2 regions of the Streptomyces sp. CNB091 genome follow, and region 2 is predicted to be linked to the other one. Evidence: riboswitches for the same ligand, from Rfam matches in the RefSeq annotation. Region 2 holds a riboswitch; the other holds the start of a gene.
What was found. Region 2 has a riboswitch for S-adenosylmethionine ahead of thrC (threonine synthase). Riboswitches for the same ligand answer to the same signal wherever they lie in the genome.
Positions count from the first base shown of each region.

Region 1: it holds a riboswitch for S-adenosylmethionine, as region 2 does, so the genes downstream of both, D581_RS0111810 (aminotransferase class V-fold PLP-dependent enzyme) here and thrC (threonine synthase) in region 2, are expected to answer to the same signal.

Region 1 is NZ_KB898995.1:1,447-15,806, forward strand. It holds partial or broken gene ctaD (aa3-type cytochrome oxidase subunit I) at 1-9, shown strand, start outside; gene D581_RS0111770 (cytochrome c oxidase subunit 4) at 6-404, shown strand; gene D581_RS0111775 (L,D-transpeptidase) at 546-1,799, shown strand; gene D581_RS0111780 (DNA-binding transcriptional response regulator) at 1,859-2,260, opposite strand; gene ctaE (aa3-type cytochrome oxidase subunit III) at 2,460-3,080, shown strand; gene qcrC (cytochrome bc1 complex diheme cytochrome c subunit) at 3,136-3,945, shown strand; gene qcrA (cytochrome bc1 complex Rieske iron-sulfur subunit) at 3,942-4,994, shown strand; gene qcrB (cytochrome bc1 complex cytochrome b subunit) at 4,991-6,640, shown strand; gene trpD (anthranilate phosphoribosyltransferase) at 6,764-7,828, shown strand; SAM riboswitch class IV at 7,935-8,052, shown strand; gene D581_RS0111810 (aminotransferase class V-fold PLP-dependent enzyme) at 8,427-9,806, shown strand; gene D581_RS0111815 (Lrp/AsnC family transcriptional regulator) at 9,902-10,183, opposite strand; gene D581_RS0111820 (rhomboid family intramembrane serine protease) at 10,180-10,929, opposite strand; gene D581_RS0111825 (hypothetical protein) at 11,123-11,365, shown strand; gene D581_RS0111830 (NYN domain-containing protein) at 11,405-12,766, shown strand; gene D581_RS0111835 (C40 family peptidase) at 13,060-14,085, shown strand; gene D581_RS0111840 (C40 family peptidase) at 14,340-14,360, shown strand, end outside.
Region 2 is NZ_KB898999.1:188,918-203,277, reverse strand. It holds gene D581_RS0119095 (serine/threonine-protein kinase) at 1-203, shown strand, start outside; gene D581_RS0119090 (GntR family transcriptional regulator) at 304-708, opposite strand; gene D581_RS0119085 (transporter) at 754-1,728, opposite strand; gene D581_RS0119080 (ABC transporter ATP-binding protein) at 1,725-2,669, opposite strand; gene otsB (trehalose-phosphatase) at 2,836-3,687, shown strand; gene D581_RS1000000141330 (hypothetical protein) at 3,721-3,885, opposite strand; gene D581_RS0119065 (trehalose-6-phosphate synthase) at 3,882-5,309, opposite strand; gene D581_RS0119060 (glucosyl-3-phosphoglycerate synthase) at 5,374-6,324, opposite strand; SAM riboswitch class I at 6,479-6,606, shown strand; gene thrC (threonine synthase) at 6,626-7,927, shown strand; gene D581_RS0119050 (MoaD/ThiS family protein) at 7,957-8,235, shown strand; gene D581_RS0119045 (cold-shock protein) at 8,677-8,883, shown strand; gene groL (chaperonin GroEL) at 9,324-10,946, shown strand; gene D581_RS1000000140815 (keywimysin-related RiPP) at 11,689-11,811, shown strand; gene D581_RS0119030 (asparagine synthase-related protein) at 11,862-13,880, shown strand; gene D581_RS0119025 (lasso peptide biosynthesis PqqD family chaperone) at 13,899-14,150, shown strand; gene D581_RS0119020 (lasso peptide biosynthesis B2 protein) at 14,147-14,360, shown strand, end outside.

The sequences.
Region 1 (14,360 bases), on a different contig from region 2:
GGCAAGTGAAGATCCAGGGACAGATGTTCATCTGGCTGAGCGTCTTCATCCTCGCCATGGCCATCGTGTACGGCGTGTGGTCCAAGGAGCCGGTCGGCACCACGGCCCTCTTCCTGGCCTTCGGGCTGTCCGTCATGATCGGCTTCTACCTGGCCTTCACGGCCAACCGGGTCGACGCCATGGCCCAGGACAACAAGGAAGCGGACGTCGCCGACGAGGCGGGCGAGCTGGGGTTCTTCTCCCCGCACAGCTGGCAGCCGCTCTCCCTGGCGGTCGGCGGAGCCTTCGCCTTCATGGGCGTCGTCTTCGGCTGGTGGCTGATGTACTTCTCCGCCCCCCTGCTCCTGATCGGCCTCTTCGGCTGGGTCTTCGAGTACTACCGGGGCGAGAACCGCACCCAGTGACACCGCATCCCGTGACACCGCACCGCCGGTGACACGCGCTACACCACGAAGGGCCCGCATCGCCGACAGCGACGCGGGTCCTTCGCTCGTTTGCAGTCACAGAACGCGCTGGAACGGATGAATCTTCTTAGCGTGGACGGCATGAACCACACGCCGCGCATTCGCACCGTAGTGAGCTGCACCCTGCTGGTCGTGACCCTCGCCGCGGGTGCGACCGCCTGTGGCTCGCCCGACGGCCACCCGCTCTCCACGAAGCCTTACGACGCGGGTGACCAGGTCTCCTTCAACGGCCCCTCCGACAAGGAGAAGGCCGACCCCGACAAGCCCCTGGAAGTCACCGTCGACGGCGACGACGGGCGCATCACCGACGTCAGCGCCGTGGACACCGGCGGCCGCCACCTCGCGGGAGAGCTCTCCGCCGACGGGAGGCGCTGGCGATCCACCGCCCCGCTCGCGGCCGGCACCGGATACACCGTCAGGGTCGCCACGGAGAACGGCGACGGCGCCCCAGGCGTCCGTACGCTCTCCTTCGACACCTCATCGCCCAAGAAGCTGCTCAAGGTCGCCTTCGGCCCGGAGGCGGGCACCTACGGCGTCGGACAGCCCATCACGGCGGAACTCAGCGCTCCGATCACCGACAAGGCGGCCAGGGCCACCGTCGAACGCGCCCTGAAGGTCCGCTCCACCCCGGCGGTCACCGGCTCCTGGTACTGGGTCGACGACAAGAAGCTGCACTACCGCCCGAAGGAGTACTGGCCCGCGAACGCCACCATCGAGGTCCGCTCCAACCTGGCGGGCATCAAGGTGACCAACGCGCTCTACGGAGCCGAGGCCAAGCCCCTGAAGCTCGCCACCGGCGACCGGATCGAGGCCGTCACCGACGCCGCGGACCACACCCTGACGGTGCTCCGGAACGGAGAAGTGATCAACACCATTCCGGTCACCACCGGCAAGCCCGGCTTCTCCACCCGCAACGGGGTCAAGGTGGTGCTCGCCAAGGAGCAGTTCGTCCGCATGCGCGGCGAGAGCATCGGCATCGCCGCCGGCTCCTCGGAGTCGTACGACCTGCCGGTCTACTGGGCCACCCGGGTGACCTGGAGCGGCGAGTACGTCCACGCCGCCCCCTGGTCCACCGGCTCCCAGGGCAACGCCAACGTCAGCCACGGCTGCACCGGCATGAGCACCGACAACGCCGAATGGTTCTTCGACACCGTGCGCGAGGGCGACATCGTCAAGGTCGTCGGCAGCGAGGGCGAGGACATGGACCCGTTCGGCAACGGGTTCGGCGACTGGAACCTCTCCTGGGAGAAGTGGCAGAAGGGCAGCGCCCTCCACGAAGGGGCGCCGGACAGCCCGCAGACACTCCAGGCCGCCCGGCTGCGTCCCCACGTCTGACCCCGGGCCCAGGAGTCCCCGACGGCGCGGAACGTCCCTCAGCGGGCCACAGGGGCCCCTCAGGCGTCCACGGCGAGCCGACGGCGCAGCAGCGCCGCCAGCGCGTCGGCGAACTCCACCGGGTCCACCGGGAGCGTCACGGCGGCCTCGGCCCGGCTCCAGGTGGCCAGCCACGCGTCCTGCGGGCGGCCGATCAGCAGGAGCACCGGCGGGCAGCGGAAGATCTCGTCCTTGATCTGGCGGCAGACGCCCATCCCGCCGATGGGAGCCGTCTCCCCGTCCAGCACGCAGACGTCGACGCCGCCGGCGTCGAGCGCCTTGAGGACGGCCGGGAGCGTCGCGCACTCCAGGAACTCCACCGGTGGCACGTCCGCGGCAGGCCTGCGACCGGCTGCCAGCCTCACCTGCTCGCGGATGTTGGCGTCGTCGCTGTAGACCAGGACCGTGGCGGTCGCCTGCATTGTTCCTCCGTGACATCGACGTCGTCGGGGCTCTCGGGGCATGAACCGATGCGCGGATCGTACTCCGCCCGACCGGCCGTCAGCACCGGTAATGACGACCTTCCGATGGGCCGTTCGGCGCAGGGTGCGACCCCTGCAGACGGTACGGACACACCGAACGGCACCCCCCGGGGTGAGGGCGGGATAAGCGACCGACATAATGTCGGTCGTGGCGACAGCAACGACAGTAGAAACCGGGCACGCGCACCCGTCGGTCAATCGGCCGAACCTCACCAGCGTCGGAACCATCATCTGGTTGAGTTCCGAGCTGATGTTCTTCGCGGCCCTCTTCGCGATGTACTTCACCCTGCGATCGGTGATGGGACCCGATTACTGGAAGGAGATGTCCGATCATCTGAACTTCCCGTTCTCGGCGACGAACACCACGATCCTGGTGCTCTCCTCACTCACCTGCCAGCTCGGCGTTTTCGCAGCCGAGCGGGGCGATGTGAAGAAGCTCCGCACCTGGTTCATCATCACGTTCGTGATGGGTGCGATCTTCATCGGCGGCCAGGTCCTCGAGTACGTGGAGCTGGTCAAGGACGCGGGGCTCTCCCTCTCGTCCGACCCGTACGGATCGGTGTTCTACCTGACCACCGGCTTCCACGGCCTGCACGTGGCGGGCGGCCTCATCGCCTTCCTGCTGGTCCTCGGCAGAACGTACGCGGCCAAGAGGTTCACCCACGACCAGGCCACCGCAGCCATCGTCGTGTCCTATTACTGGCACTTCGTCGATGTCGTATGGATCGGCCTGTTCGCAACGATCTACATGATCAAGTAACCGGGCTCGCACCCGCCCACCATCGACGCAGAAGATCCTGACACCGGGGTAATCCGTGAAAAAGCTCTCCGCACGACGACGCCATCCGCTGGCGGCGGTCGTCGTACTACTCCTCGCGCTGGCGGCTACCGGGGGGCTGTACGCCGCGTTCGCGCCTGCGGGCAAGGCGCAGGCCGATGAAACCGCCCAGTCCCTCGCCATCGAAGAGGGCAAGAAGCTCTACTCCGTAGGCTGCGCCAGCTGCCACGGAACCGGCGGTCAGGGCACCACCGACGGGCCGTCCCTCGTGGGCGTGGGCTCCGCCGCCGTCGACTTCCAGGTCGGTACGGGCCGTATGCCCGCGCAGCAGCCGGGCGCCCAGGTACCGAAGAAGAAGGTCATCTACACCCAGGCGGAGATCGACCAGCTCGCGGCGTACGTCGCGTCGCTCGGCGCCGGTCCCATCACGCCGACCGACAAGCAGGTCGACCCCGCCGGCGCGGACGTCGCCAACGGTGGCGAACTGTTCCGCACCAACTGCGCCCAGTGCCACAACTTCACCGGTAAGGGCGGAGCCCTGACGGAGGGCAAGTACGCCCCCGACCTCGAAGGCGTGAGCCCGAAGCACATCTACGAGGCCATGCAGACCGGCCCGCAGAGCATGCCCTCCTTCCCCGACACGACGATGCCGGAGCAGGAGAAGAAGGACATCATCGCGTACATCGAGACCGTGAACGGTGACGAGACGGAGAGCCCCGGCGGCCTGGCCCTCGGCGGTCTCGGTCCGGTCAGCGAAGGTCTCTTCGCGTGGATCTTCGGACTCGGCGCGCTCGTCGCAGTCGCCGTTTGGGTCGCGGCCCACACCGCTAAGGCCAAGAAGTCATGAGTAGCCAACAGATTCCAGAAGACAACCTGCCTGTGGTGCAGGAGACCGCGCACGGCGCGGTGGAGCGTCACGACGACCCGTTCGCCGACCCGGGGCTGCCGGCCCACCAGCCGCGCATCCAGGACCTCGACGAACGCGCCGCGAACCGCTCGGAACGCGCCGTCGCGTTCATGTTCACCCTCTCGATGCTGGCGACGGTGGGCTTCATCGCCTCCTACGTCATCTTCCCGGTGGACAAGATCGTCTACATCTGGCCCTTCGGCCATGTGAGCGCGCTCAACTTCTCCCTGGGGCTCACCCTGGGCGCGGCGCTCTTCTTCATCGGCGCGGGAGCCGTCCACTGGGCGCGCACCCTGATGTCCGACGTCGAGGTCGCCGCCGACCGACACCCGATCGAGGCCCCGCCCGAGGTCAAGGCGCAGGTCCTGGCCGACTTCAAGGCCGGCGCCGAGGAGTCCGCGATCGGTCGGCGCAAGCTGATCCGCAACACCATGTTCGGTGCGCTGGCCCTGGTGCCGCTCTCCGGCGTGGTCCTGCTGCGCGACCTCGGTCCGCTGCCGGAGAAGAAGCTCCGCACCACTCTGTGGGCCGAGGGCAAGCAGCTCATCAACATGAACACGATGAAGCCGCTGCGCCCCGAGCACATCACCGTCGGGTCGCTGGCCTTCGCCATGCCCGAGGGGCTCGACCCGGAGTCGCACGACTTCCAGACGCAGATGGGCAAGGCGGCCCTGATGATCGTCCGCATCGAGCCGGCCGACATCAAGGACAAGCGCCAACTGGCCTGGGCCCACGAGGGCATCGTCGCGTTCTCCAAGATCTGCACCCACGTCGGCTGCCCGATCAGCCTGTACGAGCAGCAGACGCACCACGTGCTCTGCCCGTGCCACCAGTCCACCTTCGACCTCTCCGACGGCGCTCGCGTCATCTTCGGTCCGGCCGGCCACCCCCTTCCGCAGCTGCGGATCGGTGTCAACAGCGAGGGCAACCTCGAGGCGCTCGGCGACTTCGACGAGCCCGTCGGTGCTGCCTTCTGGGAGCGCGGATGAGTACTCCGACAAAGAACCCCTCCGCCGCCGGTCCGGCGAGCGAGCGCAAGGCTCCGGCCGGCGAGCGGGTGGCCGACTGGGCGGACGGCCGGCTGGGCATCTACGGCCTCGCCAAGGCCAACATGCGCAAGATCTTCCCGGACCACTGGTCCTTCATGCTCGGTGAGGTCGCGCTCTACAGCTTCATCATCATCATCCTCACGGGTGTGTATCTGACGCTGTTCTTCCAGCCGAGCATGGGCGAGATCGTCTACCACGGTCCGTACGAGCCCATGCAGGGCATCCGGATGTCCGAGGCCTACGCCTCGACCCTGAAGATCAGCTTCGAGGTCCGCGGCGGTCTGCTCGTCCGGCAGATCCACCACTGGGCCGCGCTGATCTTCCTGGCCGCGATGTTCGTGCACATGATGCGCGTCTTCTTCACGGGCGCGTTCCGCAAGCCGCGCGAGATCAACTGGCTCTTCGGCTTCCTGCTGTTCGTGCTCGGCATGTTCACCGGGTTCACCGGCTACTCCCTCCCGGACGACCTGCTCTCCGGTACGGGTGTCCGCTTCACCCAGGGCGCGATCCTGTCCGTGCCGATCGTCGGCACGTACATCTCGATGTTCCTGTTCGGCGGCGAGTTCCCCGGCCACGACTTCGTGGCCCGGTTCTACTCGATCCACATCCTGCTGCTGCCGGGCATCATGCTCGGCCTGCTGGTGGCGCACCTGATCCTGGTCTTCTACCACAAGCACACGCAGTTCGCGGGTCCCGGCCGGACCAACAAGAACGTCGTCGGCATGCCGCTGCTGCCCGTGTACATGGCGAAGGCCGGAGGGTTCTTCTTCCTCGTCTTCGGCGTCATCGCGGCCATCTCGGCCATCGCCACGATCAACCCGATCTGGGCGCTCGGTCCGTACCGGGTCGACCAGGTGTCCACCGGTGCCCAGCCCGACTGGTACATGGGCTTCGCCGAGGGTCTGGTCCGTGTGATGCCGGGCTGGGAGATCAACCTGTGGGGCCACACGCTCGCCCTGGGCGTGTTCATCCCGCTGGTCGGCTTCGGCGTGGTCCTCACCGCGATCGCGGTGTACCCGTTCATCGAGTCCTGGGTCACCGGCGACAAGCGCGAGCACCACATCCTGGACCGTCCGCGCAACGCCCCGACCCGTACGGGCTTCGGCGTCGCCTGGATCACGGCGTACTTCATCGGCCTCGTCGGCGGTGGAAACGACCTGTGGGCCACGCACTTCCACCTGTCGATCAACGCCATCACCTGGTTCGTCCGGATCTTCTTCTTCGTCGGACCGGTCATCGCGTTCATCGTCACCAAGCGGATCTGTCTCGGCCTCCAGCGCCGCGACCGGGAGAAGGTGCTGCACGGTCGCGAGTCCGGCATCATCAAGCGCCTGCCGCACGGTGAGTTCGTCGAGATCCACGAGCCGCTCAGCCCCGGGCAGCTGCACACGCTCACGGCGCACGAGCAGTACCAGCCGCTCGACCTCGGCCCCGCGGTCGACGAGAACGGCGTCAAGCGCAAGATCTCCCCGGTGCAGAAGCTGCGCGCCAAGCTCAGCAAGGGGTACTTCGCCGACGGGAACCAGATCCCCAAGGCGACCCCCGAGGAGTACAAGGAGATCAGCGAGGGCCACGGCCACCACTGATCACCTGAACTGATCGCCACCGTGAGAGCCCCGTCCATTCGATGGACGGGGCTCTTCGCGGTCTCCCCGGCTGGATAGGGTGGAGCCATCTTTCCTGACCGGCTGTGGACCCTGGAGCGGACCATGAACGTTGTGACCCCGAACGGCGGCGACAGCGTGGCGGACCGTTCCTGGCCCGGCCTCCTGAACCCCCTCCTGCGCGGCGAGAACCTCAGCTCCGAGGAGACCGCCTGGGCCATGGACCGCATCATGAGCGGCGAGGCCACCGACGCGCAGATCGCCGGGTTCGCCGTCGCGCTGCGGGCCAAGGGCGAGACCGTCGACGAGGTCACCGGACTGGTCCGCGCGATGTACGCCCACGCCAACACCATCCACGTGCCGGGCCGTACCGTCGACATCGTCGGCACCGGCGGCGACCTCGCCAGGACGGTCAACATCTCGACCATGTCCGCGATCGTCATCGCCGGCACCGGCGCCAAGGTCGTCAAGCACGGCAACCGGGCCGCCTCCTCCGCCAGCGGCTCCTCCGACGTGCTGGAGAAGCTCGGCGTCAACCTGGAGCTGACCCCGCAGCGGGTCGTCGAGGTCGCCGAAGCGGCGGGCATCACCTTCTGCTTCGCCGTGAAGTTCCACCCCGCGCTGCGGTACGCCGCCAAGGCCCGCAAGGAACTCGGCGCGCAGACCACGTTCAACATCCTGGGCCCCCTCACCAACCCGGCCCAGGTCCGCGCCCAGGCCGTCGGCGTCGCCGACGCCCGGATGGCGCCCATCGTCGCGGGCGTGCTGGCCGACCGGGGCAACTCGGCCCTGGTCTTCCGCGGTGACGACGGTCTCGACGAGCTCACCACCACCGCCACCTCCCGGGTCTGGGTGGTGCGCGACGGCGCGGTCCGCGAGGAGCCCTTCGACCCGCGCGAGGTCGGGCTGCCCATCGTCCCCGTCGAGGCGCTGCGCGGCGCCGACGCCTCGTACAACGCCGATGTGGCCCGCCGGCTGCTGGACGGGGAGGGCGGCGCGGTACGAGAAGCGGTGCTGCTCAACTCGGCGGCTGCCCTGGTCGCCCTGGACCCGGGCCCCGGCACGCTGGCCGAACAGCTCGCGGCGAAGATCCTCGTCGCGGCCGAGGCCATCGACTCCGGGGCCGCCAAGCGGGCCCTGGAGCGCTGGGTGGTGGCCAGTAACGCCTGAACGCGCGACGGAGCCGCCCGCGGCCCCCACGGTGTGACACAGGGCGCAGTCCGGATGCCGGACTGCGCCCTTGCGTGTGTGCACACGTATGGCAAGATGCTGCGCAGGTCATGAGTGACAGCGACTACGGCCCCGGCCCGCTGTCCGGCAACCCTCCGTCCGTGGCGGGGTGCCCCGGGTGAAGACCAGGCCGCAGGCAGCGAGGTCTGTGGCAAGCGCGGGCCCCTCGGCATCCAGCGGATGCCAGCCCCCGGGGTCCTGGTCCCTAGGGAGTCTTCTGTGAGCAAGCGAATGCGCTAGGGCCCGCCGTTCGGGTCAGGCCGGGCTCGCGGGATCCGGCACGCACATCTGCGGCGTTGTCGTCAATCACCAACTTCCCCAAGCTCTCGGCTTCGCTTGAGCAGGGGAGACCCCATCCGCGTTGCCTCAATCCTCCGCCTTGCAGCTGCACGCACCGGATCCCGCTCCCTGATCCGGCCTGACCCGAACGGCGGGCCCAGGGCTGACCGCCCTCCTTCCGCGCACCCTTTCTCTTCCCCCCTGCGCTGCCGCGTACTGCCGGCGCATGGATTTCGCCTGCCTGTTACGGGAGTTCGTCATGTCTGTCCCCACCGCTGCCCCCGACTCGTCGGTTTGTGCCCCCCTGCCCGTTCTGGGGCAGAACGTCACGGTCCCGCTCGTCACCGGCGGTGAGGTGACCTACGCCGCGCTCGACTACGCCGCCAGCGCCCCGGCCCTCCAGCGGGTCTGGGACGACGTCGCCGCGTACGCCCCGTACTACGGCAGCGTCCACCGCGGCGCCGGCTACCTCTCGCAGCTCTCCACCGACCTCTTCGAGAACAGCCGCCGTACGGTCGCGGAGTTCCTCGGCTGCCGCGCGGACGACCAGGTGGTCTTCACCCGCTCCACGACCGACTCCCTCAACCTGCTGGCCGCCGCGATCCCCGCCGACTGCCAGGTCTTCGTCTACGAGACCGAGCACCACGCGTCCCTGCTGCCCTGGCGCGACGCCCAGGTCACCTACCTCAACGCGCCCCGCACCCCGGCGCAGGCCGTCGAGACCCTGGAGCACGCGCTCGCCGACCGCGACCCCTACGGCCCCGCTCTCGTCTGCGTCACCGGCGCGTCCAACGTGACCGGCGAGCTGTGGCCCGTGAGGGAACTGGCCGCCGCCGCCCACGCACACGGCGCCCGGATCGTCCTGGACGCCGCGCAGCTCGCCCCGCACCACCCCGTGGACATCGCCGAACTGGACGTCGACTGGGTCGCGTTCTCCGGCCACAAGCTCTACGCGCCCTTCGGCTCCGGCGTCCTGGCCGGCCGCGCCGACTGGCTCCAGGCCGCCGAGCCGTACCTCGCCGGCGGCGGCGCGTCCCGCAAGGTCGCCCGGCGCGCCGACGGCGGCGTGGACGTCGACTGGCACACCACGGCCGCCCGCCACGAGGCCGGTTCGCCCAACGTCATCGGCGTCTACTCCATCGCCTCCGCCTGCAAGGCCCTGACCGAGGCCGGCTTCGAGGGCCTGGTCGCCCGGGAGCAGCAGCTCGTGGGCCGGGTCCGCGAGGGGCTCGCCGAGGTGCCCGAGGTGCAAGTGCTCTCGCTGTTCGGCGACGACGCCCCCCGGGTCGGCGTCATCTCCTTCGTGGTGCGCGGCTGGAACAGCTCGCACTTCGCCGCCGCCCTCTCCGCCGAGTACGGCATCGGCGTCCGCGACGGCCTCTTCTGCGCCCACCCGCTGGTGCGTACCCTGCTCGGCAGCGACCCGCAGGACCCGGGCGAGTGCGGGGCGCCGGAGGCGGAGCCGGGCGAGCGCTCGCTCAACGCGATCCGCGTCAGCTTCGGAGCCGGTACGCCCGACGAGCACATCGACCGGTTCCTGCGGGCGGTCTCCGAGCTGGTCCGTGAGGGCGCCCGGTGGAACTACCGCACCGAGGACGGCCGCTGCGTCCCGGACCGGGGCGAAGCCGCCCAGGTCTGACACGTTCTGATGAAACACCTCGGCCGGGGACAGGCGCGCCGCCTGTCCCCGGCCGAGGTGCGTCGCCGGTGTTCCCCAGGGCCCGTCGTCAGGCCCTACGCGTCGAGGCCGATGGCGAAGGCCGCTTCCAGGTCGTGCTGGGAGTACGTACGGAACGCCACGTGCGTGTCGGTGCCCTCGACGCCCGGGATCTTGCTGATCCGGCCGGGGATGACGTCGGCGAGGTCGTCGTGCCGGGCGACCCGGACCATGGCGATCAGGTCGTAGGTGCCGGTGACGGAGAAGACCTCGCTGACACTGTCCAGCGCGGCGATGGCCTCGGCGATCTCCGGAATCCGGTCCACGCTGGTCTTGATGAGCACGATCGCGGTGATCACGGCTGGCTGTCTCCCTCGGTGGCTGGAACCTTCACTCTAGCTCTCCGTCCATAACTCACCCAGGCGCACAGGAACCCGGCCGCGAAGCCCGCCACATGCGCCAGGTACGCCACCCCGGGCCCGCTGCCCGCCCCCTGGGCCGCCGCCCACTGGAGCCCGAACCAGAAGACCAGCACCATCCAGGCGGGGAAGCGCAGCGGCAGGAAGAAGAGGAACGGGAACAGGCTGGTCACCCGGGTCCGGGGGAAGAGGTAGAGGAACGCGCCGAGCACCGCGGAGATCGCCCCCGACGCACCGACCAGCGTCTGCCCGGAGTCCGCGTGCGCCGCCGCGTAGCAGACCAGGGCCACATAGCCACAGCCCACGTAGAACAGGGCGAACCGCAACCGGCCCATGCGCTCCTCGGCCATCGCGCCGAACACGTACAGGAACAGCAGGTTCCCCAGCAGGTGCAGCCAGCTGCCGTGCACGAACAGCGCGGTGAACGGTGTGATCAGCGCATGCGTGGACCCCGCCCACAGCTCGGCGGGGATCACCCCCCACCGCTCGAAGTACCCGGCCTGCGCGGCGAGAAGCGCGTCCTCGCTCCCGTGGCCGGCGCCGCCGAACCCGGAGAGCGGGCTGATCAGGAAGATCACACCGCAGACGGCGATCAGCCCGTAGGTGACCGGGGCGCCGCTCGACGCCGCCGCGTCCCGGATCCTCCCCGCCGTGGTCCGCCGGTCGGTCTGCCGCCCATCGATCATGGACAGAGCATGACGTACCGGTGGAGAACCGGATGAAGCGCCTCGCCGTGCCGATGCCTATACGCGAGGCCGTAGGGTTACGCCAGGAATTCCGCAGTTCGACGGCGCACCGCGAGATCCTTGACGTAGACAGGTGGAGACGCGGCGGCGCGCCCGGCGCGGGCTCCTGGCGACGACGAAAGAGGACGCAACGATGACGACGGTTCCCCTGCCGACCGACGGGACCCGCTGGCGCTGCACGTTGTGCGGCAATCTCACGCGCTTCGACGTGACCCGCTCCTCCAAGGTCGTGGAGTACGTGCATCTCGACCTGGCCGGTGAGTCGAGTGTCGAGGAGCGGGAGGTCGTCAGTGAGACCATCGAGTCGGTCCGCTGTCGTTGGTGCAACGCGGTGGACCAGATCGAACTGGTGGACAGGCCGGGTGCCGCTTCCTGAGGGAGCGCACCCTTCGACATATCTATGGGGTGACGGACGGTGGATCAGCCGACCAGCGGCGCCGGACCGGCCGATGAGGCCGACGGCGGTGCGGAGGTGCTCGGCCGTCCGCTGCCCGAGGGTGTCCGGCGGCGGGTGATCGCGCTGGTCTCGGACGCCTTCGGTGGCCTGACCGTCTCCGAACTGCCCGCCCAGCTACGACAGTACGCCCGGTTCACCCCGACCCGGCGGGCGAAGTTCGCGGGGAACGCGATGGCCGCCGCCCTGGAGAGCGACGCCCTCTTCCGTCAGCGCATCGGGGAGCGGCTGGGCCAGTCCCAGCCGGAGCTGACCGGCGCGCTGGAGGCCGGTTCGCCGCCCGCCGCCGCCGATCCCCTCGATGTGGCCGCGGCCGCCTACGTGCTGCGCCCGGTCGGCTGGGTCAAGCTGGTCGAATCGGCCGGCGAGGAGGTCCAGCGCGCCGACGCGGAACGGGCCGACGAGGAGACCCGGCGCGAACTGGAGCACCTGCGCGAGGAGCTGGAGCGGGCCCGCGCCCACACCCGCGCCGAGACCGAGCGGCTGCGCACTGAGCTGGAGGCGGCCCGCAAGGAGGCCGAGTCGCTGCACCGCAAGCTGCGCAGCGCCCTGAGCGAGGTGAAGCGCGGCGAGGCCGCCCTGCGCCGCGGCGCCGCCGAGGCCGACACCGTACGCGCCGAGTCGGCCGCCCAGCTCTCCGCCGCGGAGAGCGAGTCGCGTCGGCTCAAGGGGCGGCTGGGGGAGGCCGAGGCGGCCCTGGAGGCGAGCCGCCGGGCCGCGCGTGAGGGCCGCTCGGTGGAGGACATGCGGCTGCGGCTGCTCCTGGACACCGTGCTGGACGCGGCCTCGGGGCTGCGGCGGGAGCTGGCGCTTCCCCCGGCGACGACACGTCCCGCCGACACCGTGGACGCGGTGGAGCCCGGCCGGATGTCACCCAAGGACATCGCTGCCAGGGCCCTTTCGGAGACCGATCCGGCGCTGCTCGACCAGCTGCTGGCGCTGCCGCAGGCCCACCTCATCGTGGACGGCTACAACGTCACCAAGACCGGCTATCCCCAGATGCCGCTGGAGAAGCAGCGGTTGCGGCTGCTGGGCGGGCTCTCGGTGCTCGCGGCGCAGACCGGCGCCGAGATGACCTGCGTCTTCGACGGGGCCGAACTGGCCGCCCCGGTGCTGCTGGCCCCGCCCCGGGGCGTACGGGTGCTGTTCAGCAAGGCCGGGGTCACGGCGGACGAGCTGATCCGTCAACTGGCGCGCGCGGAACCGCCGGGGCGGCCCGTGGTGGTCGTCTCCACCGACCGGGAGGTGGCGGACGGCGTGGCCAAGGCCGGCGCGCGGCCGGTCGCGTCCGTCTTGCTCCTCAAGCGCCTTTCGCGCGTCTAGCGGAACATGCGTGACATGTGTGGCATGCCGGATTTCTGGGAACGTACCGTCAAGTCGCCGCTACGCGCGGTGGGGTTGAGAGTAAAGAAGTGCCTGGTGTGACGAGAAAAATCCTGTGAGGATTTGAACTGATCACAAGATGGTCACTAGGGTCAGGCCTCGAACCTTCGCACGGTTGATCACCCATCGGGGGTGGCGGCGAAGGAACCGCCGAGTCCGTCATGTGCACGGAGCCGGGGAATCTTTCCCCCACAGCCCGGTAGGCGGCTCTGAGGAAGAAGGAGCTCGCCTTCGTGGCGTCCCACCGTCGTCCCAAGCAGCCGAGCCGCACCCGCGTGACCGTGCTCACCGCGACCGCCGCCGCGGCCGTGGCCCTGACCTCCCAGGCCGCCCACGCCGACCCCAAGCCGAGCAAGAGCGAAGTCAAGGCGAAGGTCGACGATCTCTACCACGAGGCCGAGGCGGCCACCGAGAAGTACAACGGGGCCAAGGAGCAGCAGGACAACCTGAAGAAGGAAGTCGACGCGCTCCAGGACAAGGTCGCCCGCGGCCAGGCCGAGCTCAACACGCTGCGCACCGAACTCGGTTCGATCGCCACCGCGCAGTACCGCTCCGGTGGCATCGACCCCTCCGTGGCCCTCTTCCTCGCCTCGGACCCGGACAGCTTCCTCGACCAGGCCTCCGCGCTCGACCAGCTGACGGTCAAGCAGACGGAGTCGCTGCAGAAGATCCAGTCCAAGCAGCGCACCCTCGCCCAGCAGCGCAAGGAAGCCCAGGACAAGCTCGGCGACCTCGCAGACGTCCGCAAGGCGCTCGGCGAGAACAAGAAGAAGTACCAGGGCAAACTGGCCGACGCCCAGCGGCTGCTCAACACGCTGACCCAGGCAGAGCGCGCCAAGATCAAGAAGGACGAGCAGCGCGCCAGCCGCGCCGCCGGAGACCGGGTCGAACTCGGCAACGAGTCCCCCGCGTCCGGCCGTGGAGCCGCCGCCCTGGCCGCCGCCGCCACGCAGATCGGCAAGCCGTACGTCTCCGGCGGCTCGGGCCCCAACTCGTACGACTGCTCCGGGCTGACCCAGTGGGCCTTCGCCCAGGCCGGCGTCTCCATCACCCGGACCACGTTCACCCAGCACAACGACGGCACGAAGATCGGCCGCAGCCAGCTCAAGCCGGGCGACCTGGTCTTCTTCAACAATCTGGCGCACGTCGGCTTCTACGCCGGCAACAACCAGGTCCTGCACGCCCCGAAGCCGGGCACCAACGTCCGCTACGAGTCCATGGACTACATGGGAACCTTCCAGTTCGGCGTCCGCATCTGACGTCACGGCATGCCCGCGGCACGCCCGAACGAGGGAATCGTCGGGCACCACACTGACGCACCGCCCCGCCGGAGACCAAGGTCACCGGCGGGGCGGCGGCGTTGTACCCCTCCGCCGCCACCGGCGCGGTCTTTTGCCGGTGCGTAGTCGCGCGATTACTGTCTGGCTGCCGCGCAGCTCCCGGTCTCCGTCCGCCCGTCCCGGGCGGCAGGGGCTGCGCACTACCGCGTCAGCGGAAGGGAGTGCGGCTACCTGTGGTGTCCCATCGCCGTTCC
Region 2 (14,360 bases):
GGCACTGCGAGTACACGGCGAAGCTGACGTCCGTGGCGGACGGCGGGCAGCGGATCAACGTCGGTACGGCCGTGGTGGACCAGGCCCGTTCCACCGGTATGTGCCGCGACACCGACCCCTCGTTCTTCGCCGTCGCAGGGTCCGGCATCCAGCACGATGTCGGCCCGGCCCACGGCAGCGGCTACCGCTACAACCGCGCCTGACCCACGCCGGTCGGTCGTCCGGCGCCGGTCAGGACGGGGCGGTCGGTGCGGCGCCGGTCGGTCCGGCGCGGGTCAGGCGCGGCCGGTCGGTCCCGGTCGGTCAGTCCGGCGCCTCGCCCGGGTACGCGCTCTCGAACGCCGCGTGGAACAGGGCCGTGACGTCCTGCCCGGTGAGGCCCTCGGCGCGGGCCCGGTCCAGCCATTCGGCGAGGGCGGAGCGCAGCGGTGAGCCGGGGCCGGACTGGGGCTGGGCCAGGGAGCGGGTGATGAACGTGCCCGCTCCCTGGCGCACTTCGGCGAGGCCCATGCGCTCCAGTTCGCGGTAGGCCTTCAGGGTCGTGTTCGGGTTGACCTTGGTGGTCGCGGCGACCTGGGCGGCGGTGGGCAGCCGGTCACCCTCCTCCAGCGCGCCCATGCGCAGCGCCTGCTCGACCTGCCGGACGATCTGGAGATAGGTCGCCACTCCACTGCGCCGGTCGATGCGGAACACGACCACGGTCTTCACCTTCCGCTCGCTTGCGACATTTCACGTAGGAGGAGAGGGCGGTCTTCACAGCGGGCGGCGGGTGACCCGCCACAGGGTGCACGCCGTGAGCAGGGCTGTCCCGGCGAGCAGGATGCCTGCGGCGGTCCACTGCATCGGCGCCATCTGGCTGTAGTCGAGGTATTCGATCACGTCGTTGACGATGCCGTGTTCCTTGATGCACGCGTTCTGCGCCTTCTCGGTCGCCTCGGCGCAGGTGCCCCAGCCGTACAGGGTCCCGTCGGCGCTGCCGACCCAGCGGTCCACCTCGTACGCCTCGGCGTAACGGGCCGGGAGTTCGCTGCCCATCGGGTAGGTGAAGAGGTGCGTGTCGCCGAGGCGTCGGCGCACCTCGTCCCAGACGAACATGGTGGTGACTGCCGTGAAGAGGAACGTGACCACCATGGCCGGGAGCGTCCGGCGGATCAGGGCGCCGATGGTGATGCCGGCCGCGGTGAGGAAGAGGAGGAGCGCGGGCAGGACGGGGCCGGTGTTGTCGAAGATGACGCCGTCGATCCAGTCGCTGAGGAAGACGGAGCGGTACGGCTTCCACCACCAGGTGAACAGCGCCGAGAGCACCACGCCGGAGACCAGCGCGAGGGTGTAGGCCAGGCCCAGCTTGGTGATCAGCCACTGGCGGCGGGTCGCCGACTGGGTGGTGACGAGCTGCGCGGTGCCGTTCTCCTGGTCGCCCGCGATCAGCGGGGCGCCGATGAAGACGGCGAGGATCAGGGGGAGGCCGCCGAGGATGGAGGTGATGTACTCGTAGCCGCGGTTGTCCTCCAGCGGCTGGCCCGCGTCCTTCTCCGGCCAGCCCCTCGCGTCGAGCAGCTGGCCCAGTTCGTGGCGCTCGTACGCGATCCAGAGCGCGGTCAGCAGTGTGAGGCCGAGGACGCAGGTCAGCGCGGTCCGGTGCTGGCGTACGACGAGCCACGGCATCCCGCGCAGCAGGCGGCGTCCGGAGCCGGTTTCGGCGGGCTTCTCGGTGAGGGTGGTACTCATGCGGCCTGGGTCCCTTCGGCCTCGACGCGGGCGCCCTGGGTGTAGAGCGAGGGCGCGTCCGGGGAGCGGAGATGGGCGAGGAGGACTTCCTCCAGGGAGGGTTCGGCGCTCTCCCAATCGGCTGGGATCGGCGCCTTCGGCCGGATCATCGCCTGGAACTGCCTCCCCTGGAGGCGGGTTTCGACGACGGTGTGGTCGGCCAGCTCGGGCGGCAGCGAGCCGTCCCGGGCCACCCCGGTGACCAGCGCGTGGGCCGGGACCAGCGCGTCGGCGTCACCGGCCATCCGGATCCGGCCCTCGGAGACGACCAGTAGGTAGTCGCACATGTCCTCCAGCTCGGTCAGCATGTGCGAGGACATCACCACCGTGGTGCCGCGCTCGACGGCCTCCGCCATCAGCAGGGTGCTCATCTCGTCGCGGGCCAGCGGGTCGAGGTCCGACATCGGCTCGTCCAGGAGCAGCAGGTCCGGCCGCTTGCCGAAGGCGAGCGCGAAGGCCACGCGGGTGCGCTGACCGCCGGAGAGCGTGCCGACCTTCGCGTGCGGCGAGATGTTGCCCGAGCGGACGATCCGTGTCGCCGCGGCCGCGTCCCAGGCGGGGTTCAGCTCGGCGCCCATGCGCAGGGTGTCGGCCACGGTGAACCGCTTGAACAGCGGCTTCTCCTGGCCGAGGAACGCGAAGGTGGGCAGCACGGCGGGGTCGTCGACCGGTACGCCGAAGATCCGCAGCTCGCCGGTGGTCGGCTGCACCTGTCGGGTCGCCAGTCCGAGCAGGGTGCTCTTGCCCGCGCCGTTCGGGCCGACCAGACCGCAGATGCGGCCGGCCGGGATCCGGAAGGAGCAGTCGCGCAGTGCCCAGCCGCGTCGGTAGCGCTTGCCCAGGCCGCGGGCTTCCAGCGCCCAGCTGCCGGACGTCGCGTTCGGAGTGCCCGTGTCCGCCACGCACCTCACCTCAATTCCATTAGTCAATTAATGGAATCATGGAGTCGTGGGGGAACGACTGTCAAGCCGGCGGGGCCGGTGGGGCCGGGGTGCGGGGCGCGGGGAGAAGGAGGGGCGACGGCCCACAAGGCTCGTGAACAACCCGCTCAAGGCATAAGCTCGCCCCATGGGCAGCCACTCCGTACATCTGCCGAACCCGACCACCCCGGCCGGCCGCGAGGGGCTCGACGCCGTCCTCGCCCGGCCCGACCGCGCGGTCGTCGCCCTCGACTTCGATGGCACGCTCGCCGACATCGTCCCGGACCCCGAGCAGGCCCGCGCCCACCCCGGCACGGTGGCCGCGCTCGCGGCGCTCGCGCCGAAGGTCGCCGCCGTCGCCGTGATCACCGGCCGTCCGGCGGGCGTCGCGGTGCGCTACGGAGGCTTCGCGGGCGTCCCCGGACTGGAGCACCTCGTCGTGCTCGGGCACTACGGCGCCGAACGCTGGGACGCCGTGACCGGCACCGTGAACACCCCCGCCCCGCACCCCGGCGTCGCCGCCGCGCGGGCCGAACTCCCCGGCTTCCTGCACGAGTTCGCCTCGTGGCGCGGTACCTGGATCGAGGAGAAGGGGCAGGCCGTCGCCGTCCACACCCGGCGCGCCCAGGACCCGCAGGCGGCCTTCGAGACGCTGCGCGGGCCCCTGGGCGAGCTGGCCGCCAAGCACGGGCTGATCGTCGAACCGGGCCGCCAGGTCCTGGAGTTGCGCCCGCCCGGTATGGACAAGGGCGTCGCGCTCGGCAGATTCGTCGCGGAGCTGGACGCCGAGTCCGTGATCTACGCGGGCGACGACCTCGGGGACCTCGCCGCGTTCGCGGCGGTGGAGAAGCTGCGGACCGAGGGCCCGGACGGCATCCCCGGCCTCCTGGTGTGCAGCGGCAGCGCCGAGGTGCCCGAACTGGCCGAGCGGGCCGACCTGTCGGTGCCGGGCCCGGCCGCCGTGGTCGCGTTCCTGGCGGCCCTGGCCGAGCGGCTGTAGGAGAAGGGCCCCGACGGGGGTCCCGGCCGGGCATCAGGCTTTCGCGGTCACGAGCAGCGTGCCGAGAGCAGCCCGGCCCGCGGGTAGGGGCTCGGTCAGCCGCACCAGGTAGGTGTCCTCGACCCGTCCCGCAGCTCCCGTCTTCTCGTCCGTGGCCGTGGCCCAGCCGAGCAGGGCCCCCGTCCCGTGAGCCCTCACCCCTGCCGCAGCGCCTCCAGCTGGTCCAGGAACCACTGTTGCGGCGGCAGCGCGGTCGCCGCCTCGGCCAGGCGCTTCGTGCGGCCGGACCGTTCGTCGGCGCTCATCGTCAGCGCCTCGTGCAGGGCCTCCGCCGTGCCCACCACGTCGTACGGGTTCACCACGATCGCGTCCTCGCCCAGTTCCTCGTACGCCCCCGCCTCCCGCGACAGCACCAGCGCGCAGCCGTGGTCGGAGACGACGGGGACCTCCTTGGCGACCAGGTTCATCCCGTCGCGGATCGGGTTGACCAGGGCCACGTCCGCCAGCCGGTACGCGGCCAGCGAGCGGGCGAAGTCGTCCTTGACGTGGAGCACGACCGGCGTCCAGGTCTCCGTGCCGTACGACTGGTTGATCTCCGTGGCCAGGGTCTGCACCGCCGCCGTGTAGTCCCGGTAGACGGCGAGGTCCTGCCGGGAGGGGTAGGCGAAGGCGATGTGCACGACGCGCTCGCGCCACTCGGGGTGGGCGTCCAGCAGGGCCCGGTACGCGTGCAGGCCGCGCACGATGTTCTTGGACAGCTCGGTGCGGTCCACCCGGACGATGGTCTTCCGGCCCTCGCCCACCTGCTCCCGCAGCGCCGCCATCCGCTCGTCCACGTCCGCCTCGTGCGAGCGCCGGCGCAGGAAGTCCGCGTCGGCCCCCAGGCCGTGCACCCCGATCCTCGTCCGGCCCGTGCCGCCGAGGATCTCCGTGCAGCAGCCGATGAACGCGTCCGCCCAGCGGCGGGTCAGGAACGCGGCCCGGTCCGCGCCGAGGACGCCGCGCAGCAGCTGCTCCGCGATGTCGTCGGGCAGCAGCCGGTAGTAGTCGACGGGCGCCCACGGGGTGTGCGAGAAGTGGCCGATCCTGAGGTCCGGGCGCAGCTCACGGAGCATGCCGGGGACCAGGGCCAGGTGGTAGTCCTGCACGAGGACCGACGCCCCGGGGCCCGCCTCCTCGGCGAGTGCCTCGGCGAAGGCCCGGTTGTACGTCTCGTACGAGGCCCACCGGCGGCGGAACTCCGCGTCGAAGACCGGCTCCACGGGCGTCTGGTAGAGCAGGTGGTGGACGAACCACAGCACCGAGTTGGCGATGCCGTTGTACGCGTCCGCGTGGACCTCGGCGTCGATGTCGAGCATCCGCACGCCCGCCTCGCCGACCCCGCGCCGCACCGCCTCGCGGTCCCCGTCGCCGAGGGCCGCGCAGACCCACAGCTTGTCGTCGACGGCGCTCAGCCCGGAGACGAGACCGCCGCCGCCGCGCTTGGCGTCGAGCGTCCCGTCCTCGCCGAGCGTGTACGAGATCGGGCCGCGGTTGGACGCGACGAGGACCTGGGCGGTGGAGGCGGCGGCCGCGGGTTCGGATCCGGGTTCGGTTTCGTGTTCGGCGTGCTCGGAGACCATGTAGCGGAACCTAGCCCGTTCGGGAAGCCCCCAAACGCCTCAGGGCGTCATGCGGCCCACCGCCTCACGCCGCGTGGCGCTCCGCGTACTCCGCGATCTCCCGCATCGGCGGCCGCTCCTCCGTGTCCACCGCATGGGTGCGGGGTACGAAGCCGTCGTCGCCGCGCTCGAACTGGGTCAGCGCGGGCCGCACCAGATGACCCCGGGAGAGCCGCAGCTGCGCCGTGCGGTAGATCGCCGCCGCCATCCGGCCCAGCGCCTGCCCGTCCTGGTGGCGGTGTTTCCGTACGCCGACGTCGACCTGGCCCAGCGCGTCCAGGCCCACCGTGTGCAGCGCGTCGACCAGCAGGCCCAGCTCCACTCCGTAACCGACCGGGAACGGCAGCCGCTCCAGCAGGGACCGCCGCACCGCGTACTCGCCGCCCAGCGGCTGCACGAACCCGGCCAGCTGGGGCCAGTGCAGATTGAGCAGCGGGCGCGCCACCAGCTCGGTGACCCGACCGCCCTGACCTGCGCTGTCGCCGAGCGGGCGGTCGTACATCGCCTTGACGAACTGGACGGACGGGTCGGTGAGCAGCGGTCCGACCGTGCCCGAGACGAAGTCCGCGGAGAAGTCCCTGAGGTCGGCGTCGACGAAGCAGACGATCTCGCCGCTCGTCACCAGGAGTGACCGCCACAGCACCTCGCCCTTGCCGGGCAGGGCCGGGACGCGGGGCAGGATCGCGTCCCGGTGGACCACCCGGGCGCCGGCCGCCCGGGCCACGGCGGCGGTGGCGTCGGTGGAGCCGGAGTCGATCACCACGAGTTCGTCGACGAGCCGGACCTTCTCCATCAGCTCCCGGCGGATCGTCGCCACGATTCGGCCGACCGTGGCCTCCTCGTTCAGCGCCGGCAGCACCACGCTCACGGACGTGCGGTGCGGATCGGCGTCCCGGGCGTCGGTGAGCCGGTTCAGCGGGCGGTCGCCGGACGACCAGGAACGCCTGGTCAGCCAGCGTTCCACCTCTTCGAGCACGGTCGGCACTCCCTGTGTGTGATCCATCTCGCGGTTCGGACGACTATCTCAACGGTCCGGTGCTTCGGTTACAGTCTTGAACAACGCGGATGGCCGTCGCATGTCGGGGTCGGAGCGCGCATAAACGCCTGGATCGAAGATCCAGCGCCATAAGAGCTCATCCAGAGGGACTGAGGGAACGGCCCGTTGAAGTCCCGGCAACCCTCCTGCCGACCGCGAGGTCACGGTGGGGAAGGTGCCAATTCCGTCTTGCGGCGAAATGCGTCGTAGGGAAGATGAGGAGAAAGGGACCTCCGCCATCATGGCTGTTCAGACCGTTGCAGGTACGACCGCTTCTTCCGCCCCGGCCGTCGATCTCGGCCCCGCCGCGGCGCTTTCCTGCCGCGAGTGCGGCGAGCGTTTCGACCTCGGCCCCCTTTTCGCCTGTGCGTCCTGTTTCGGGCCGTTGGAAGTCGCCTACGACCTGCCCACCGGCTCCCCGGAGGAGCTGCGCAAGCGCATCGAGGCCGGCCCGAACAACATCTGGCGCTACGCCCCGCTGCTGCCGGTGCCCGCGGACGTCGCGGAGAAGCCCAACATCAACCCCGGCTTCACCAAGCTCGTCAAGGCCGACAACCTCGCCCGTGAGCTGGGCGTCACCGGCGGCCTGTACGTGAAGGACGACTCCGGCAACCCGACGCACTCCTTCAAGGACCGCGTCGTCGCCATCGCCGTCGAGGCCGCCCGCGCCTTCGGCTTCACCACCCTCTCCTGCTCCTCCACGGGCAACCTGGCCGGAGCCGTCGGCGCCGCCGCCGCCCGGGCCGGACTGCGCTCCTGTGTGTTCATCCCGCACGACCTGGAGCAGGGCAAGGTCGTCATGGCCGCGGTGTACGGCGGTGAGCTGGTCGGCATCGAGGGCAACTACGACGACGTCAACCGCTTCTGCTCCGAGCTCATCGGCGACCCGCTCGGCGAGGGCTGGGGCTTCGTCAACGTCAACCTGCGCCCGTACTACGGCGAGGGCTCCAAGACGCTGGCGTACGAGATCTGCGAGCAGCTCGGCTGGCGGCTGCCCGACCAGATCGTCATCCCGATCGCGTCCGGCTCCCAGCTCACGAAGATCGACAAGGGGTTCCAGGAGCTGATCAAGCTCGGCCTCGTCGAGGACAGGCCGTACAAGATCTTCGGCGCCCAGGCCGAGGGCTGCTCCCCGGTCTCCGCCGCCTTCAAGGCCGGCCACGACGTGGTGCGCCCGCAGAAGCCGAACACCATCGCCAAGTCGCTGGCCATCGGCAACCCGGCGGACGGCCCGTACGTCCTGGACATCGCCCGCCGCACCGGCGGCGCGGTGGAGGACGTGACCGACGAGCAGGTCGTCGACGCGATCAAGCTGCTGGCGCGCACCGAGGGCATCTTCGGCGAGACGGCGGGCGGCGTGACGCTCGGCGTGACGAAGAAGCTCGTCGAGGCGGGCGTCATCGACCCGGCGCTCACCACCGTCGTCCTGAACACCGGCGACGGCCTCAAGACGCTGGACGCGGTCTCCGCGACCTCGCAGGCCACGGCGACCATCAAGCCGAGCCTGGACGCGTTCCGCGCCGCGGGCCTCGTCGCCGGCTGATCACCCGAGACTTCAGGAAGGCACCCACCATGAGCGTCAAGGTCCGCATCCCCACCATCCTCCGTACGTACACGGGCGGCCAGGCCGAGGTCCCGGCGGAGGGCGCCAAGCTCTCCGAGGTCATCGAGTCCCTGGAGAAGGACCACCCGGGCATCGCGGCCCGCGTCCTGGACGACCAGGGCAAGCTGCGCCGCTTCGTGAACGTGTACGTCAACGACGACGACGTGCGCTTCGAGGGCGGCCTGGACGCGGTCACGCCCGACGGCGCGGGCGTCTCGATCATTCCCGCCGTCGCCGGCGGCTGCTGAACCGCCCGGGCCGCTCCACGGCGGCCCATCGCACCTCCGTGTGACCACAGTTGCCCCCTCCGCGAGAGAAGCGGAGGGGGCAATTCTGTATGGTTGAGCACGGTACAGTTGGGGAAGCCCCGTCCGCTGCCCGTGCCGCCCGCATATGTGAATGCGCCCGGCTCCGATGAGATGCAGCCAAAGTACGTGAACCTCTTGCGGCATAAGTGCCCTTTGTCTGGCCCGACTTGCCCGTAAATCTCAGCAAACCCGCATATTCGCGTGTTCTGCTGCGCCCAGAATTCTCGTCCGATTGACCTGTTGCAGAGGGCAGTTGGGCGGATACATTCGGCCGCGGTCGACGCGCTGCGGCGCCGCACACCCTCTCCTGTCGGGGGTGAGTTCCGACCCGGGTCCGCGAAGTGCGGTCCCGTGCAAGGGCCAGTAATAGGGGAGTTAGGCATGGCTCAGGGCACCGTCAAGTGGTTCAACGCGGAGAAGGGGTACGGCTTCATCGCGGTCGACGGTGGTGCGGATGTTTTCGTCCACTACAGCGCGATCCAGATGGACGGGTACCGCACCCTCGAAGAGGGTCAGCGAGTTGAATTCGAGATCTCGCAGGGCCAGAAGGGGCCCCAGGCCGACATGGTCAAGCTCGCCGTCGGCTGAGTTCGGCGCGGTCGTCCGACGACACTACTCACGCACGCAGGGCCCGGCCCCCGGATCAGGGAGCCGGGCCCTACGTGCGTCCCGGGGGCCCTGCCGGGAGGCGCGTGTCGCCGTCCCGCGTCCGAGGTGCGCCGCCGCGTACATCCGAGGCGTGCTGCCGTCCCGCGTCCGAGGTGCGCCGCCGCCTGCATCCGAGGCGCCGCGCCGCCCGCATTCGAGGCGCCCCGCTGTCCACATCCGGAGAAGGACGCTTGCACTCGCAGGGGTCGAGTGCTAATCATTGGCGTTAGCACTCTCCAGGTGAGAGTGACAGAAACTTGGACCGGGCCGGTGAGGCCCGCAGGCGCGGTGGGGCAAGGAACCACCACGCAGGCAGGCCGTCCGTCGCGGGCGCCTCTCGGTCCGGAGAAATCCACCCCTGTCCGGGAGGACCACTTCACATGGCCAAGATCATCGCGTTCGACGAGGAGGCACGGCGCGGTCTCGAGCGCGGGATGAACCAGCTCGCCGACGCCGTCAAGGTCACCCTCGGCCCCAAGGGCCGTAACGTCGTCCTCGAGAAGAAGTGGGGCGCGCCCACGATCACCAACGATGGTGTTTCCATCGCCAAGGAGATCGAGCTCGAGGACCCGTACGAGAAGATCGGTGCGGAGCTGGTCAAGGAGGTCGCCAAGAAGACGGACGACGTCGCCGGCGACGGTACGACCACCGCCACCGTTCTGGCTCAGGCTCTCGTCCGCGAGGGCCTGCGCAACGTCGCCGCAGGTGCCAACCCGATGGCCCTCAAGCGGGGCATCGAGAAGGCCGTCGAGGCCGTCTCCGCCGCTCTGCTGGAGCAGGCCAAGGACGTGGAGACCAAGGAGCAGATCGCTTCGACCGCCTCCATCTCCGCCGCCGACACCGAGATCGGCGCCAAGATCGCCGAGGCGATGGACAAGGTCGGCAAGGAAGGCGTCATCACCGTCGAGGAGTCCCAGACCTTCGGTCTGGAGCTTGAGCTCACCGAGGGTATGCGCTTCGACAAGGGCTACATCTCGGCGTACTTCGCGACCGACATGGAGCGTATGGAGGCGTCGCTCGACGACCCGTACATCCTGATCGTCAACTCGAAGATCGCCAGCGTCAAGGACCTGATCCCGCTGCTGGAGAAGGTCATGCAGTCGGGCAAGCCCCTGCTGATCATCGCCGAGGACGTCGAGGGCGAGGCGCTCTCCACCCTGGTCGTCAACAAGATCAAGGGCACGTTCAAGTCCGTCGCCGTCAAGGCTCCGGGCTTCGGTGACCGCCGCAAGGCCATGCTCGCGGACATCGCCATCCTCACCGGTGGCACCGTGATCTCCGAGGAGGTCGGTCTCAAGCTGGAGAACGCCGGCCTGGACCTGCTCGGCCGTGCGCGCAAGGTCGTCATCACCAAGGACGAGACCACGATCGTCGACGGCGCCGGTGACAGCGACCAGGTTCAGGGTCGCGTCAACCAGATCCGTGCCGAGATCGAGAACTCCGACTCGGACTACGACCGCGAGAAGCTCCAGGAGCGTCTGGCGAAGCTGGCCGGCGGCGTGGCCGTCATCAAGGCCGGCGCGGCCACCGAGGTGGAGCTCAAGGAGCGCAAGCACCGCATCGAGGACGCGGTGCGCAACGCCAAGGCCGCCGTCGAGGAGGGCATCGTCGCCGGTGGTGGCGTGGCTCTGCTCCAGGCCTCGGCCGTCTTCGAGAAGCTCGACCTCACGGGCGACGAGGCGACCGGCGCCAACGCCGTGAAGCTCGCGCTGGAGGCCCCGCTCAAGCAGATCGCCGTCAACGGTGGTCTTGAGGGTGGCGTCGTCGTGGAGAAGGTCCGCAACCTGCCGATCGGTCACGGCCTCAACGCCGCGACCGGCGAGTACGTCGACATGATCGCCGAGGGCATTCTCGACCCGGCGAAGGTCACGCGCTCCGCTCTGCAGAACGCCGCCTCCATCGCCGCGCTCTTCCTCACCACCGAGGCCGTCATCGCCGACAAGCCCGAGAAGGCCGGCGCGGCCGCCCCGGGCGGCATGCCGGGCGGTGACATGGACTTCTGATCCGCCGCGGAGTCCCGGGCCCGCCCGGGAGCCCTCCGGCTGATCGAAGTTCGCCGTACGTCCCACAGGGGCGGTATCTCCTTCGCGGAGGTGCCGCCCCTGTGGCGTTCCCCGACGGGCGTTCCCCGACGGGGCGTTTCCCGACGGGCCGCTGCGGCCCGACGCGAGCCGACGCGGCCCGACGCGAGCCGACGCGGCCCGACGCGAGCCGACGCGGGCCGACGCGGGCCGGCCCGGTGTGCGGGCCATGGCCGAATGGCTACTTGCCGCGACCTTCCCGGTGGGGCAGCAGTGCCGGCGCGGTGGCGCCGATCACGGGGGCGCGCCCCCGTGATCGGAGGCAGGACGGACGCGGAGCCGCCCGGAGGTCCGTCCCGGCTGGTTCCCCGCTGCCCCGGTGGGCCGCTCCCTCTCGTGGCAGCTCACCGCCCGGTCCGGCGACCGCAGCCGGTCAGTGGTCCAGTCCACTTCACCTCCGCGCCCCGGTGGTGTGCGACTGCACACGGCGCCCGGCCTACGTTCCCGGCCCCGGTGGGGACGGTCCGGAGCGGCCCGCCCCGGACCTCGTCGCTCGCGCTATCCAGCCAACTTCGGACGGTAAGTCGGAATCATGCGTACCGGCGGTACTGCGGGACATGATGGCTCTGGTGTTCACGTGGTGAACAGCAGTCGCATAAACAACTTCCGTTATGCGGAAGCCACTTGGGCATAACGGAATCAACCGCACAGAAGGGAAGGTGTCATGAAGCTGCGGAAGAAGGCTTACGTGAAGCCGTCGCTGTTCAAGCAGGGCGACTTTTCGAAGAAGACCGCCGGTTACTTCTACGGCTCGTACAAGGAGTACTGGGTCCGTCGCATCAGCTGATCCGGCCCCCGGCCTCCTGTGCGCTGTATGAGAACTTCCGGAAGGTGAACATGCCCGGCCACCCGCGTGACTACTTCGTCGTCCTGCCGGACAGTGCGGCGGGAGCGGCGGTGGCCGGGCAACTCCCCCCGGACACGGGCCTCCCCTCGGGCACGGGTCTCCCCCCGGGGGCGGGCTCGTCCCCGAGCACGGGCCTTCGCCCCGGTACGGGCGGGACGCCGGTCGTCGCCCACGCTTCGGGGCGGCCCTGGGTCGTCGCCCGCCCGCTGGTTCGCGAGGTGAGCCATCTCCGCCGGGGCGACGACGCCCTCGTGCTCATCGGCCCGGACCGGGTCCCCGAGGCCGTGCTCGCCGGTCTCCTGGAGGGCGCCCGCGACCGGGCCGGCCTGGAACGCCGCCTCGCCCGGCTGCCAGGCCTCCACCACGTGATCGCCCGGCTCTCCGGCGAGACCTGGATCCGGGGCACTGCCTCCGGGCTGCGCCGGGTCTACCACGCCCGGCACCCGGAGGCCGGAACCATCGCCTCCGACCGCCCCGCCGTCCTCGCCCGCCTGACCGGCGCACCCCTGGACGACGGCGCGCTCGCCCTGCGCATGCTCGACTTCCTCCCGCACCCGCTGAGCCGCCGCGTCGTGTGGCGGGGCGTGTACGAGACCGGCGCCGGGTACGGCCTGGCCCTGCCCGCCGCGACATTGGGCACGGCCGCCGCCCCGGGCCCCACGGAGCACCGCTGGTGGGAGCCGCCGCCCGCCGAACTCTCCCTGGCCGAGGGGGCCCGAAGACTCGGTGACGCCGTCGCCGCCTCCGTACGGGCCCATGTCGGCGGCCTGGACCGGATCAGCTGCGAGCTGTCCGGCGGCCTGGACTCCACCGCGCTCACGTTCGCCGCCCGTGCGACCGGGCCCGCCGAGCTGTCCCTCCTCACCGTGGCCGCCCGGGACCGCTACAGCGAGGACGAGACCTGGGCGCGGCGGGCCGTGGAGGCGGCCGGGAAGAGCGAGGCGGTGGCCGGGGGGCGCGGGAGCACGAGCAGTGCGTCCGCCGCCCTGGACCACCGGATCATCCCCGCCAGCGACGCCCCCTACTTCTACGCCGATCTCGCCTCCTGCGCCGACGAGTTGAACGACGAACCGCTCCCCGTCGCCCCCGGCCGGGCCCGCGCGCACCTCCTGCTCGGCCGCGCCCGCGCCACCGGATCGCGCTACCACCTCACCGGCTACGGCGGCGACGAACTCTTCCTCGGTCTGCCCCACGCCTACCAGGACCTCTTCCACGGCAACCCGTTCACCGCCTGGAGTCACCTCGGCGGCCTGCGCCACCAGCTCGGCTGGCCGCTCCTGCCCACGGTGCGGGCCCTGCTGAACCGCTCCACGTTCCCCCGCTGGCTCGCCGGGGCGGTCACCGCCGAACCCCAGCCGGTCGCCCGGACCCCGCTGCTCTCCTGGGGCGTACGGCAGTCGCTGCGGCCCTGGTTCACCGACCACGCGAACTCCCTGATCACCGAGGAGTTCCGGGCCGCCGCCGAGCACGCCGAGCCGATCGACCCCTGGCGCGGACGGCACGTCGACATCGACGCCGTACGGATGGGGGCCCGGCACTTCCAGGCGATGGAGGACATCGGCATGACGATCGGGCTGCCGGTCGCCGCGCCCTTCTACGACGACCGCGTCCTGGAGGCGACCCTCGCCGTCCGCCTGTCGGAGCGGATCAGTCCCTGGCGCTACAAACCGCTGCTCGTCGAGGCGATGCGAGGCGTGGTCCCGGACGCGCTCCTGGCCCGGACAACGAAGGACCACATGTCCTCCGACGAATACCAGGGCCTGCGCGAACACGCCCCGGAACTGGCCGCTCTGTGGACCGGCTCCCGGCTGGCGGAACGCGGTCTGGTCGACTCCCGCCGACTGCTCCGGCTCGCCGCCGAACCCTTCTCACCGGTCCTGGTCGAGCACTCCATCAGCTCCACCGTGGCCGGGGAGACCTGGCTCCGCACGGCCGAGGACGCCTGGCCCGCCCCTCGGACACGTATGACATCGCCGACACCGCCGACATCGCCGATATCGCCCATCTGACCACCAGCGAGGCATCCGATGAAGCTCAGAAAAGGCATCGCCGTCACGACCACCGAGTACGGCGGCGTCCTCCTCGACGAGAAGGACGGCAGTTATTGGCAGTTGAACGACACCGGCGTCATCGTCGTCGGCACCCTTGCCTCGGGGCACACCCCCGAGATCGCCGTGGAGCGGATCCTCGCCGACTTCGACGTCGAGCGGGCCGAGGCGGAGGCGGACGTGGCGGAGCTGACCCGGCAGCTGGTCGAGGCGAGGATCCTGCACCCGTGACCACCGAGATGACGATGCCGCGCCGGGGCGCGGGAGCGGGCGGGTTACGGCTGCGCACGGCCATCGCCGCCGCGTTCGTCCTGGCCCGCCTCAAGCCGGGGCGGCTGCGCCGGGTGCTGGCCGGGTGCGCCCGGGGTGCGCGCCCGGCCTCGTATGCGGAGACGCTGGAGGTGTGGGAGGCGGTCGTCACCACCAGCCGCCGTTGCGCGG